DNA from 4 places in the Enterobacter sp. MGH 24 genome. Region 1 is predicted to be linked to each of the others. Evidence: predicted binding sites of a transcription regulator. Region 1 holds the regulator's gene; each other region holds the start of a gene.

Evidence for each region. Region 1 encodes CRP, which controls carbon source genes, mostly activating them, when cyclic AMP is high. Its sites were predicted from a motif close to ATGTGANNNNNNTCACAT; they were not measured.
Region 2: garD (galactarate dehydratase) is a predicted target of CRP. The motif match lies at 1,893-1,910, and genes of this name have one in related genera.
Region 3: ldtB (L,D-transpeptidase) is a predicted target of CRP. The motif match lies at 2,374-2,391, and genes of this name have one in related genera.
Region 4: L370_RS00800 (CidA/LrgA family protein) is a predicted target of CRP. The motif match lies at 2,210-2,227, and genes of this name have one in related genera.

What each region holds. Positions count from the first base shown of each region.
Region 1 is NZ_KI535657.1:1,032,543-1,035,787, reverse strand. It holds gene L370_RS16795 (YccS/YhfK family putative transporter) at 1-1,403, opposite strand, end outside; gene crp (cAMP-activated global transcriptional regulator CRP) at 1,461-2,093, opposite strand; gene L370_RS16805 (OsmC family protein) at 2,405-2,809, shown strand; gene L370_RS16810 (phosphoribulokinase) at 2,898-3,245, opposite strand, start outside.
Region 2 is NZ_KI535657.1:827,337-830,581, forward strand. It holds gene garR (2-hydroxy-3-oxopropionate reductase) at 1-857, opposite strand, end outside; gene garL (2-dehydro-3-deoxyglucarate aldolase) at 878-1,648, opposite strand; gene garD (galactarate dehydratase) at 2,023-3,245, shown strand, end outside.
Region 3 is NZ_KI535657.1:2,907,998-2,911,242, forward strand. It holds gene L370_RS08250 (PTS sugar transporter subunit IIC) at 1-578, shown strand, start outside; gene L370_RS08245 (GntR family transcriptional regulator) at 594-1,310, shown strand; gene ldtB (L,D-transpeptidase) at 1,354-2,274, opposite strand; gene L370_RS08235 (ABC-F family ATPase) at 2,497-3,245, shown strand, end outside.
Region 4 is NZ_KI535657.1:4,552,022-4,555,266, reverse strand. It holds gene cdd (cytidine deaminase) at 60-944, opposite strand; gene L370_RS00795 (CidB/LrgB family autolysis modulator) at 1,074-1,769, opposite strand; gene L370_RS00800 (CidA/LrgA family protein) at 1,766-2,161, opposite strand; gene L370_RS00805 (type 1 glutamine amidotransferase) at 2,346-3,056, opposite strand; gene L370_RS00810 (AraC family transcriptional regulator) at 3,116-3,245, shown strand, end outside.

The DNA of each region.
Region 1 (3,245 bases):
GCCGTCACCGTAAAGCCCACCATCGCCCAGCCGTAGTTTTTGCGGATAATCAGGTAGCTCACCAGCGTGATCGCCAGCATGCCTGCCAGGGTATAGCCTTCCGGCACGTGGAAGTGCAGCGTCACGCCCGCAATGATCAGCCCGGCCATCGTTCCGCCAGCCCGGTGCAGAATACGCACCCGCGTCGCGCCGTAGCCGTTCTGGGTGACAAACAGCACGGTCATTAAGATCCAGTAGGGTTTCGGCAGATGCAGCGCCATGCCCATCAGGCTGGCGGTACTGAGCATCACGCTAATCCTTGCGGCGTTGCGCAGGGCGGACGATTTAAGAGAAAGATAGCTTTTGAGCGCGGGCAGTAGCGGCAGCCGTTTCTGCTTATCCGCCATCAGGTCGCGGGGATAAAGCGGGCGCTGGGTGCGCAGCACGCGCGCGATACGGCTGAAGTGCCAGGCGGCAAACTGGCCGACGGGGTTATCCGGATGCTGACGGGCGATTTTCTCCAGCGCGCCCAGCTGTTTATCCATGCTAAAGCGCGTCGGGTAGCGGTGATAGAGAATATCATCGGCCAGCACCCGCAGGCGTGCCGAGACGGTCTGCGCGTTCCAGCGGATCACCGCTTCGGCGTGGCTGCGCTCGACCAGCTTTTGCACCTCCTGCGGGTGGTGCAGGCTAACGGAGATATGCTCCTGCAGATCCAGCCCGACCTGGAAGGTGCGCAGCAGCCGCTTGTACTCGTGGTTCTTGTTGGCGGCGAGCATATGCAGCTGCTGATAGCACTGGCTTATCAGATCCACCACCTTTTGCTGGCGCGTCAGCAGCGGCGGTAAGGATTTCTCCGGATCGGTATGCTGGGTGAGCAGGGTGTATTTGGCTTCGCAGTAATCCGCAAGCTGCACGTAGAGCAGGCTCAGGGATTCACGCAGCGGCTGTTCCCGCCACAGCCAGAACCAAAACCAGTTAAACAGCCCGTACCATAATGTCCCCAGGGCGTAGATCAGCAGCGGCTCCCACACCGGCATATTCCCGGCGAGGCTCAGCGTGAAAATGGCCGCAATCAGCGAAGCGGGAAGCAGGCGGGCGTGCAGCGAACTGATTTCCGCCGTCACGCCGAGGGTCATGGCCAGTACGGTCAGGATCAGCGGCAGCGGGATATCCCGAGCCAGTAAAAGCTGTACGGCGAGGCTGCAGCCAGCAAACAGGCAGCCACCGATAATCAGGCGTTTAAAAAAGCGCTTATGCGGCGTGTCAAGACCGGCGATGTTGCAGCAGGCGGGCACGAGGGAAAACAGCAGGCCTTGCTGGAGGTGTCCGAGGATCAGACCTATGGCCACAGGAAGGCACAACACCAGCGTTTGCCGCAGTGCGTAGTTAACTTCCGGGTGATAGATCAGCCTGCGCCACATGGGGAGTAGAGACAAAAACGGCGTGACACCTTGCGATGGCACGCCGTTTAAGCGGAATTAACGCGTTCCGTAGACCACGATGGTTTTACCGTGGGCGGAGATCAGGTTTTGATCTTCCAGCATTTTCAGGATACGGCCCACTGTTTCACGGGAGCAACCGACGATCTGACCAATTTCCTGACGGGTAATTTTAATTTGCATGCCGTCCGGGTGGGTCATGGCGTCTGGCTGTTTCGCCAGGTTCAGCAGGGTCTGCGCGATACGGCCTGTCACGTCCAGGAAGGCGAGGTTACCCACTTTTTCTGACGTGACCTGCAGACGGCGCGCCATCTGGGAAGAAAGACGCATCAGGATGTCAGGGTTAACCTGAATCAGCTGACGGAACTTCTTGTAAGAAATTTCAGCCACTTCACATGCTGTCTTTGCACGAACCCAGGCGCTACGTTCCTGGCCCTCTTCAAACAGGCCCAGTTCACCGATGAAATCGCCCTGGTTCAGATAAGAAAGGATCATCTCTTTCCCTTCTTCATCTTTGATCAGCACTGCCACCGAGCCTTTAACGATGTAATACAACGTTTCCGCTTTTTCACCCTGGTGAATCAGCGTGCTCTTTGATGGGTACTTATGAATGTGGCAATGAGACAAGAACCATTCGAGAGTCGGGTCTGTTTGCGGTTTGCCAAGCACCATGCGCTGTTATCCTCTGTTATAAGCTGTCACCAGAGTCATCAGATGCATCCGGACTCTGGGGTTGCAATCGAATTCTTACCCATACCCTGGGAAGTCGGCTACCGTAACGTTTCGCAGCCAGTAAAGTTTGATGTCCTCTGCATACATGTGTAACGTCAATGTATTACTGTAGCATCCAGAGTGTTTTAGCATAGCTTTCGCCGCGTGTCTCCTGGTGTCTCGCTTCAGCATGATGCAGGTCGCCTTCCATTGCGAGAAATGTAACGCACGCGTAATCTGTCACCAAAAATGCAACGTTGGAGTTTAAGAATATGCAAGCGCGCGTGAAATGGGTTGAAGGTTTAACGTTCCTGGGCGAGTCCGCTTCAGGACACCAGATTTTGATGGACGGTAACTCCGGCGATAAAGCACCAAGCCCAATGGAAATGGTGCTAATGGCGGCAGGGGGATGCAGCGCAATTGACGTGGTGTCGATCCTGCAAAAAGGTCGTCATGACGTGACGGATTGTGAAGTCAAACTCACGTCAGAACGTCGCGAAGAGGCGCCACGCCTGTTCACCCATATTAACCTGCACTTTGTGGTCACCGGTAAAGAGCTGAAAGACGCGGCGGTCTCGCGTGCGGTGGACCTGTCTGCGGAGAAGTACTGCTCTGTGGCGTTAATGCTGGAGAAAGCGGTAAAAATCACGCATTCGTATGAAGTGATCGAGGCTTAAAAAACAAAGCCCGGTGGCGCTGCGCTTACCGGGCCTACAACTGCACGAACGTAGGCCGGATAAGCGAAGCGCCATCCGGCAACAGGCGTCACGCAATCTGCTTCCCTTCCATCAGTCGCTCCACCAGCGGCGTCATGATGAGCTCCATCGCCAGCCCCATTTTTCCGCCCGGCACCACTAACGTATTCATGTGCGAAATAAACGAGCCCTGCAGCATGGCCAGCAGCCAGGGGTAATCAATGCCGTCGAGGTTGCGGAAATGGATCACCACGAAGCTCTCATCCAGGGACGGGATACTTTTGGCGGCAAAGGGGTTGGAGGTGTCCACCGTCGGCACGCGCTGGAAGTTGATATGGGTGCGGGAAAACTGCGGCGTCAGGAAGTTAATATAATCCTCCATGGAGCGCACCACGGAGTCCATCACCGCTTCGCGAGA
Region 2 (3,245 bases), 210 kb from region 1:
TAGTAGCATGCAATCGCGCTGTGATCGGCCGTGCCCAGACCATCGGCACGCAGCGCCTGCATCATCTCCATGACCGCCGCGGTCAGCGGCAGCTGTGCGCCCACGCCGTGTGACGTATCCAGCGCGTTCGCCAGATCTTTGATATGCAGGTCGATGCGGAAACCGGGTTTGAAATTACGATCCATGACCATCGGCGCTTTGGCATCCAGCACGGTGCTGCCCGCCAGACCACCGCGAATGGCCTGATAGACCAGATCCGGATTGACGCCCGCTTTGGTTGCCAGCGTCAGCGCTTCGGACATGGCGGCAATGTTCAGCGCCACAATCACCTGGTTGGCCAGCTTGGTCACGTTACCCGCCCCGATGCCCCCGGTATGCACCACGGAGCCCGCCATGGCTTTCATCAGGTCGTAAAATCTATCGAAAACGGCTTTATCACCGCCGACCATCACCGACAGCGTGCCGTCGATCGCTTTCGGCTCACCGCCGCTGACCGGCGCATCCAGCATATCGACGCCCTTCGCTTTTAACGCCTCGCTGATTTCACGGCTTGCGAGCGGCGCAATAGAGCTCATATCGATCAGTACCAGGCCCGGCTTCGCACCGTCGATAATGCCGTTTTCACCCAGCGCAACCTCTTTAACATGCGGGGAGTTTGGCAGCATGGTGATGATAACATCGCACTGCTCGGCAATGGCTTTAGCGGTGGTGGCCGTTTCTGCACCCGCCGCCATCACCTCCGCCACGGCCTGCGAATTATGATCGGATACCACCAGTGAGTAACCCGCTTTAATGAGGTTCTTACTCATTGGTTTACCCATGATCCCCAGGCCAATAAAACCCACTTTCAGCGTCATAGTTTTTTCCTCAATGATGGTCATTTTTTAAAAGCGTCCGCTAATTTCTGCGTGGCCGAGCGGAATACGCCGAGGTCGCTGCCGACGGCAACAAACGTGGCTCCCCATTCCAGATAGCGACGAGCGTCAGCCTCAACCGGCGCCAGAATCCCGCACGGTTTGCCGTGTGCTTTGGCGCGGGCAAAGATGTGCTGGATCGCGCGCTGCACGTCAGGGTGGCTGGCGTTACCCAGATGGCCAAAGGCAGCAGCCAGATCGCTTGGGCCGACGAAGATACCGTCCACGCCGTTTGTGGCTGCAATCGCGTCAACGTTATCAACGCCCTGCTGGCTCTCGATCTGAACCAGAATGGTGATGTTGCTATTGGCCTGCGCGAAGTAGTCCGGCACGGTGCCAAACATATTGGCGCGATGCGAAACCGAAACGCCGCGGATCCCTTCTGGCGGATAGCGCGTTGACGCAACGGCCAGTGCCGCTTGTTCTTCCGTCTCCACAAACGGGATCAGGAAGTTGTAGAAACCGATATCCAGCAGACGCTTGATAATCACCGGCTCGTTGGTGGGTACGCGCACCACCGGGGCGCTGGGGCTGCCTTTTAACGCCATCAGCTGCGGAATGAACGTGCTGATATCGTTCGGCGCATGTTCGCCGTCCAGCACCAGCCAGTCGAAACCGGCCAGACCCAGCACTTCGGTGCTGATCGGGTTTGCCAGCGCGGACCAACAGCCAATCTGAATCTGGTGCGCCGCGAGAGCCGCTTTAAATTTATTCGGGAAGATATCGTTACTCATCGTATTTACCTTTTTTATTCCGCAGCCTTTTTCAGTATCATTTTATTTATTCAGACACCGCGCCAGCATTATATTTATTATTCTGACGTATTTTGGCGTTATAAAATCGTCATTCAGTATAAGACGCAATCCACGACTACACATTGTTGTAATGCTCAAGCATTGCGGTACATTTTGATAAAATCTTTTGCATATGCACAAGGCACTGGGCGCTAATGCACAGAATCAGGGATTGCCGGTTCGGGAGCGATCGCGATCACATTTTCATATCCCCTATGCTGCCATGCTTTATTTCTGAAAGCCGCGTATTTATTTCTACCATTAGAAAATTGGCTGAATTTATTATCAGACACTTTGCTGGAGAATAGTGAACAATGGCCGACATTGAAATTCGACAGGCATCGCCGACGGCGTTTTATATAAAAGTACATGACACCGATAACGTGGCGATTATTGTCAACGACAACGGCTTAAAAGCGGGAACCCGCTTCCCGGACGGGCTGGAATTGATTGAGCATATTCCGCAGGGGCATAAGGTGGCGCTGGTGGATATCCCTGCTAATAGCGAAATCGTGCGCTATGGTGAAATTATTGGCTATGCCGTCCGCGCTATCCCGCAGGGAAGCTGGATTGAAGAGTCGCTGGTTGAACTGCCAAAAGCGCCGCCGCTGAATACGCTTCCGCTGGCGACCCGCGTGCCGGAACCGCTTCCTCCGCTGGAGGGCTATACCTTCGAAGGCTACCGCAACGCGGACGGCAGCGTTGGCACCAAAAATCTACTCGGCATTACCACCAGCGTGCACTGCGTGGCGGGCGTAGTGGATTATGTGGTGAAAATCATCGAGCGCGATCTGCTGCCAAAATACCCGAACGTGGATGGCGTAGTGGGTCTGAACCACCTCTACGGCTGCGGCGTGGCGATTAATGCACCCGCTGCCGTAGTGCCGATCCGTACCATTCACAACATCGCCCTGAACCCGAATTTTGGCGGCGAGGTGATGGTCATCGGTCTGGGGTGTGAAAAATTGCAGCCCGAGCGCCTGCTGCAGGGCACCGAAGATATGAAAGCCATTCCGGCAGACGAGGCCAGCATCGTGCGCCTGCAGGACGAACGCCACGTTGGGTTCCGCTCAATGGTCGACGATATTCTGCAGGTGGCAGAGCGCCATCTCGACAAACTCAACCGCCGCCAGCGCGAAACGTGCCCGGCCTCGGATCTGGTCGTGGGCACCCAGTGCGGCGGCAGCGATGCCTTCTCCGGCGTGACGGCCAACCCGGCGGTGGGTTTTGCGTCCGACCTGCTTGTTCGCTGCGGCGCCACGGTGATGTTCTCCGAGGTGACCGAAGTGCGTGACGCCATCCATCTGCTTACGCCACGCGCCGTTAATGAAGATGTCGGCAAGCGCCTGCTTGAGGAGATGGCCTGGTACGATAGCTATCTTGATATGGGCAAAACCGACCGCAGCGCCAACCCGTCTCCGGGCAACAAAAAAGGCGGCCTGGCAAACGTGGTGGAAAAAGCCCTTGGCTCTATTGCGAAATCCGGCCAGAGCGCCATTGCAGAAGTGCTCTCTCCAGGCCAGCGCCCGACGAAGCG
Region 3 (3,245 bases), 1.9 Mb from region 1:
ACTTCCTGTTCACGCTGGGTATTCATCAGTCTGTCGTTAACAGCGTGGTGCTGGAGCCGTTCCTGCTGATCAACACCAACGAGAACATGCTGGCCTTCGCCAACGGACAGCCGATCCCGCACATCATCAACAACATCTTCGTGCCGACGTTTGGCATGGTGGGCGGCACGGGCAGCACGATCTCGCTGCTGATCGCCATCTTTATCTTCTCCCGGCAAAAGTCGGCGAAGCAGGTGGCGCGTCTGTCGCTGGCACCCGGTTTATTCAACATCAACGAGCCGGTGATTTTTGGCCTGCCGATCGTGTTTAACCTGCCGCTGATGATCCCGTTTGTGCTGCTGCCCGCCATCGGCATTTATTTCGCCTGGCTCTGTACCACGCTGGGGTTAATGTCGCGCTGCGTGGTGATGATCCCGTGGACCACGCCGCCCATTCTCAGCGCCTGGCTGGCCACGGCGGGGGACTGGCGGGCGGTGGTGGTACAGTTGGCAATCATCGTATTTGGTGTATTCTTCTACCTGCCTTTCCTCAAGATTGCCGAGAGAGTGGCGTTGAAAAACAGCGGGATAGAAAACTAACTGAAAGGAAGGACGATGGCGGCGAAGTACATCACCATAGCGCGGGAAATTAAGAAACGCATTATCAGCCAGCAGTACGCCGCCAACGAACCCCTGCCGGACCAGTTTGCGCTGGCGGCGGAGTTCAGCTCCAGCCGGATGACCATTCAGCAGGCGATGCGCCAGCTGATCGTCGAAGGTCTGGTCTATACCCGCCAGGGGCAGGGCACGTTCATCCGTAAAAATTTCCTCCAGCTCTCGCAGTGGGATCTTTCCGGCAGCGACTACTTTGGCGCGACTAAAACATGGGAACATCTGGGCACGGTGACCAGCCGGGTAGTGCATTTCGAGCTGCGTTTCCCGAACGAAAAAGAGCAGGCGTCGCTGATGGTTAACGCCGATGCGCCGATCTATGACTTCATTCGACTCCGCCTGCTGAACGGCGAGCCGATGTCGCTGGACTCCACGGTGATGCCGATGAATCTGGTGCCGGGCCTGACGAAAAACCATCTTGAAGGTTCAGTGTTCCAGTACGTGCAGGAGACGCTGGGGCTGAAAATAATGGGGTCGTATCGGGTGGTGCGGGCGCTTAAGCCCAACGCGCTGGACAGGGAGCATCTGGTCTGCGAGCAGACCGATCCCGTACTGGAAGTGGAGCAGGTGATTTATCTGGAGGATGGCACGCCGCTGGAGTATGCCCACTGCCACTATCGGTACGACCACGGCGGGATCGTGATCGTGAATAACGGGTAAAAAAAAAGCGGGCAACGAGGCCCGCTTTTTTAATGCTTCATTATCAGTTCAAACGCACCGGCATACCGGAGCGGTTCTGCACGGCCTGGTCAACAATCGCCGTTTCTACGTCTGGCTGAGACGTCACCGCCTGCACCGCGCTGTTCAGCGTCACAGGAACGACTTCGTTGTTGTTGATCTGGTCTTCGCTGGTGGACAGCGGGTTGTGCACTTCGATGTAGCGGCTGCCGTCTGGCTCGGAGGTCGCTTTCACCGGTTCGTTGATGAACTGCACGCGCGTACCGACCGGCACGTTTTCGAACAGGAACTTAATGTCGTCGTTACGCAGGCGCACGCAGCCGTGGCTCACGCGCAGGCCGATACCGAAGTTGGCGTTGGTACCGTGGATAGCGTACAGACGGCCAATGTACAGCGCGTACAGACCCATTGGGTTATCCGGGCCTGCCGGCACAACGGCTGGCAGCGGTTCACCCGCAGCGATGTATTCCGCGTGCATTTTGGCGGTCGGCGTCCAGGTTGGGCCCGCTTTCTTACGCTCAACTTTGGTGGTCCAGTTCATTGGGGTGTCTTTACCCAGCTGGCCGATACCGATTGGCAGCACGATAACGGTGTTGGTACCTTTCGGGTAGTAATACAGACGCATTTCGGCGCTGTTAATCACGATACCTTCATGAACCGTATCCGGCAGGATCAGCTGCTGAGGAATATTCAGCACGGTACCCGCTTTCGGCAGATACGGGTCAACGCCCGGGTTCGCTTCCAGCATGTTAGACAGGCCCAGCTGGTACTGCGCAGCGAAATACTCCAGTGGCTGAGAGTTACCTTCTGGTACCGTCACAACCTGGTTCTGGCCTACCAGACGGCTACCGTCTGTTGGCAGGGGATACGTCACCGCAGACGCGGTCTTACAAAAACCTACTACGGCTAACGCCGCCGCAAAAAGCGTTGTTAATTTCATGTTCATGTTGTGCGAGGTATCTAAGCCATTCCGGCGATGAGTTGATAAGTCTGAATCTGTGATGGGAGCGCATTATATGTGCATTCCCGCTCACAGGGAATTCAGATGTGTACGAAATCACATTTTTTTCGATTTTGTTAAAGTTTAGCGGATTGCCGCAACACGGGATCTCAATTCGGAATTGTGGCATAATGACGTGTTTATCACACTTTTCGCAGGAATCTCCCCGTGTTAGTTACCAGCAACGTCACTATGCAGTTTGGCAGTAAGCCGCTGTTCGAAAACATTTCCGTCAAATTTGGCGGCGGCAACCGTTACGGCCTGATTGGTGCCAACGGTAGCGGAAAATCCACCTTTATGAAGATCCTCGGCGGTGACCTGGAGCCGACGCTTGGCAACGTATCGCTCGACCCTAACGAGCGTATCGGTAAGCTGCGTCAGGATCAGTTCGCCTTCGAAGAGTTCACCGTGCTCGACACCGTGATCATGGGGCATGGGGAACTGTGGGAAGTGAAGCAGGAGCGCGATCGCATCTACGCGCTGGCCGAAATGAGCGAAGAAGACGGCTATAAAGTGGCCGATCTGGAAACGCAGTACGGCGAGATGGACGGTTACTCTGCGGAAGCGCGTGCGGGCGAACTGCTGCTGGGCGTCGGCATTCCGGTTGAACAGCATTACGGCCCGATGAGCGAAGTGGCGCCAGGCTGGAAGCTGCGTGTGCTGCTGGCACAGGCGCTGTTCTCTAACCCGGACATCCTGCTGCTCGACGAACCGACGAACAACCTGGACATCGACACCATCCGCTGGCTGGAGCAGACGCTGAACGATCGCGACAGCACCATGATCATCATTTCGCACGACCGTCACTTCCTGAACATGGTCTGTACGCACATGGCGGATCTGGACTACGGCGAGCTGCGCGTGTACCCGGGCAACTACGACGAATACATGACGGCGGCCACCCAGGCGCGCGAGCG
Region 4 (3,245 bases), 3.5 Mb from region 1:
GGTGAATCAACTGAGGGGTTTTTCAGCAAACTGGCGGGCACTTCTGCCCGCCGAAAGGATTACGCAAGCAGTACGCGGTCAATTGTCGTACAGCCTAACGCTTTGAGCGTTGCGGCGGTGGCATCCCACTGAATCAGTGGCGCATCAGCAATCTCAGCCAGAACGGCGCGCTGAATGTCCGGATAGTCATAGCCGTTCAGGCTCAGCAGGTTGAGTGCACCCTGCAGCGGTGGCAGCGTTGGGTTAAACGCGGCGTTTTCCGCATAGCTCCCGCTAAAGATTTGGCCATCACGGCACTGCAGCGCCACGCCGCTCGGGGACTTGCTGTAAGGCGTGTGGCTCTTGTTCGCTGCGCGAATGGCTGCCTGGTTCAGGTCATCGCCGGACAGGGCGTAACCGTGGTCCTGATCGTCCATCAGCAGCGTTTTGATCTCCAGATCTTTCGGGCCAAACGCGTCAGGCAGATAATCCGCCAGCGTGTGCGGCGCCCGACCCGGCAGGTTGATGCGCAGCTGCAGCCCGCTGTTCAGCTCGTTCATAAACTGACGGCAGTGGCCGCAGGGGGTGTAGTTAACGGTAATGGCGCTCAGGGCTTTTTCACCGCGCAGCCAGGCGTGGCTGATGGCGCTCTGCTCGGCGTGAACGGTTTGCTGCATGGTCGCGCCCAGGAACTCCATGTTGCCACCGAAGTACCAGGTGCCGCTGACGCCGCGCGCAATCGCCCCGACGTTAAAGTGGGAGAGATCGGCCCGCGCGCAGGCGGCGGCCAGCGGGAGCAGTGCGAAAGCCAGCGCGTCTTCGTCCAGTCCCGTTGCCTGTTTCAGCATCGTGACCTGCTCCGCGGTCAGCAGGGCGGGGAAGTGTGCATCTGCCAGAACGGGAGCCAGGGCTGACTGCAAATTCTCTGCAAGCTGGGCGAAAGCAGCTTGAAAACGTGGGTGCATGGCGTTTGCCTCATAAAGGTTAATGGATCGGTAGTTTACGGAGCCGTCAGGGCTTTATATGTGATCCACTTCTCATTATGTATGCAACTTATGAAATCAAAATGAAATTTGCGCGACGCATCGCAAATTTTAGCCCATCACCGCCAGAATCAGCGGGAAAATGAACGGGGCCAGCAGGGAGGTGATAATCCCGCAGATCACCAGCGCCAGCGAGCTAAACGCCCCTTCCTGATAGTCCAGCTCCGCACAGCGGGCTGTGCCCAGGGCGTGGGAGGCGGTCCCCATCGAAAGTCCCCGTGCCGCTTTAGTGTGAATACGCATCCCGTTCAGCAGGGTGTGACCAAACACCGCGCCGAGAATACCGACGAAAATAACGCACATCGCGCTGATGGCCGGAATACCGCCGAGGCTGCCGCCGACCGCCATCGCGATAGGCGTAGTCACCGATTTCGGCAGGATAGAGGCGGCAATCTGCGGGGAGGCCCCCATCAACAGCGCTACCGACGTCCCAGTGAGCATCGCCACCAGGCTGCCCACAAAACAGATGGTAATGATGGATTTCCAGCGGGCGCGGATCTGGTGCAGCTGCTCATATAAAGGAAAGGCGAGCGCCACAACGGCAGGCTGCAGCAGGTCGTTTAAGATTTTGCTGCCGGCAAAGTAACGTTCGTAAGGAATGCCGGTGAGCAGCAGGAACGGAATAATCACCACCATCGCCACCAGCAGGGGGTTCAGCAATGGCATTTTGAAACGCGCGGCAAGCTTACGTGCGGCGAAAAACACTGCCAGAGTGAGCGGCAGGGACCACCAGATATTGGCCATCATTTTTTTGTTTTCTCCCCAATCACGTTACGTTCGCCATGCACCAGATGCGAACTCCAGCTCACGACCAGGAAAACCACCAGCGTACTGACGGCGCAGGAGACCACAATCGGGCCGAACTGGGCCTTGAGCAAATCAAAATACTGCATCACCCCGACGCCGATAGGCACGAAAAGCAGCGCCATATAGCGAATGAGGACGAAGCAGCCGGGGTTGACCCATTTTGCGGGCAGGATTTGCAGCGCCAGCAAAACAAAGAGGATCAGCATACCGATAATGCTGCCGGGAATGGTGATAGGCAGCAGCGACGCGACGAAAATCCCGGCATACAGACAGGCGTAAATCAGAACGAATGCGCGCAGATATTGCCAGATAATGTTCAATGATTTGCTCATGGTGATAGTCCTTGCTGAAACGCATTCATCATACAATTAAACCTAAAAATGTGCCACGGATCACATCATGAAATTTGAGCATACCAGACATTCCAGAATGGAACGTCCGGTATCACCTTACAGGGGCAGGCTACAGTTTAGAGGAAAGGGCGTGCGGTGGCGAAGTGACGCGCCAGAGAATGCATCAGCGCGAGGCGGTCAGTTTATCGAGAAAAGAAAACAGCACCTGATTCATTTCGCGATAATCATGCGAGCGAAGTTTTTCCGCCGTTTCGACAAAACGAAATTCAGCCGCGCGGCGGAGATCGTTCTGCGAATGTTCAATCAGCAGCTCAACGACCTCCGGCGTCAGCTCCATATGGCACTGAAAACCGTAAACCCGTTCGCCATATTGCACGATCTGACGGGGACAGCCCTCGCTGTAAGCGAGCACCTTAGCCTGCGGCGTTAACCCTGGCATGTCGTTATGCCAGTGACCGACGCTCAGCTCGTGGCCAAAATCCTTAAACAGCGGGTTGGCCTTGCCTGCCTCAGTGAGCCTGACGGGAAATTTGCCGATCTCTTTTTCCGGGCTGTGGCAAAACGCTGCGCCCAGCGCTTCGCCGATAAGCTGTGAGCCCAGACAAACTCCTATCACCGTTTTACCTGCCTCTATCGCGCGGCTGATGAGTGCCTTTTCCGCCTGCACATCAAACCAGGGGCATTCCTCAAGCGTGGTGGCGGGTGACTGCGGGCCTCCCATGATGATAAGCACGTCCGTGCTCTCCAGGTCTTCGGGTAACGGATCGCCCTGATAAACTCTGGAGTAGCTCAGGCTACAGCCGCGGTTTTTCCCCCAGATTTCATAGGCACCTGGCGCTTCGAAATGTTCATGCAGGATAAAATGAATGTGCATTGCGTCTCTCTCTGGTTACGTGTACAAGCAGCATCATAAGAGGAAGGGAGGAATGTGAAATGCCAACCGTTATCGATAAAACGCCAATTCACGACGATGCCATTGGATGGTCCAGAGGGGCAATTCGCTATACGCGCGGCGAAGTGGATCCGCCTCACCGGCATTCACAGGGGCAACTTTTGTTTGCCA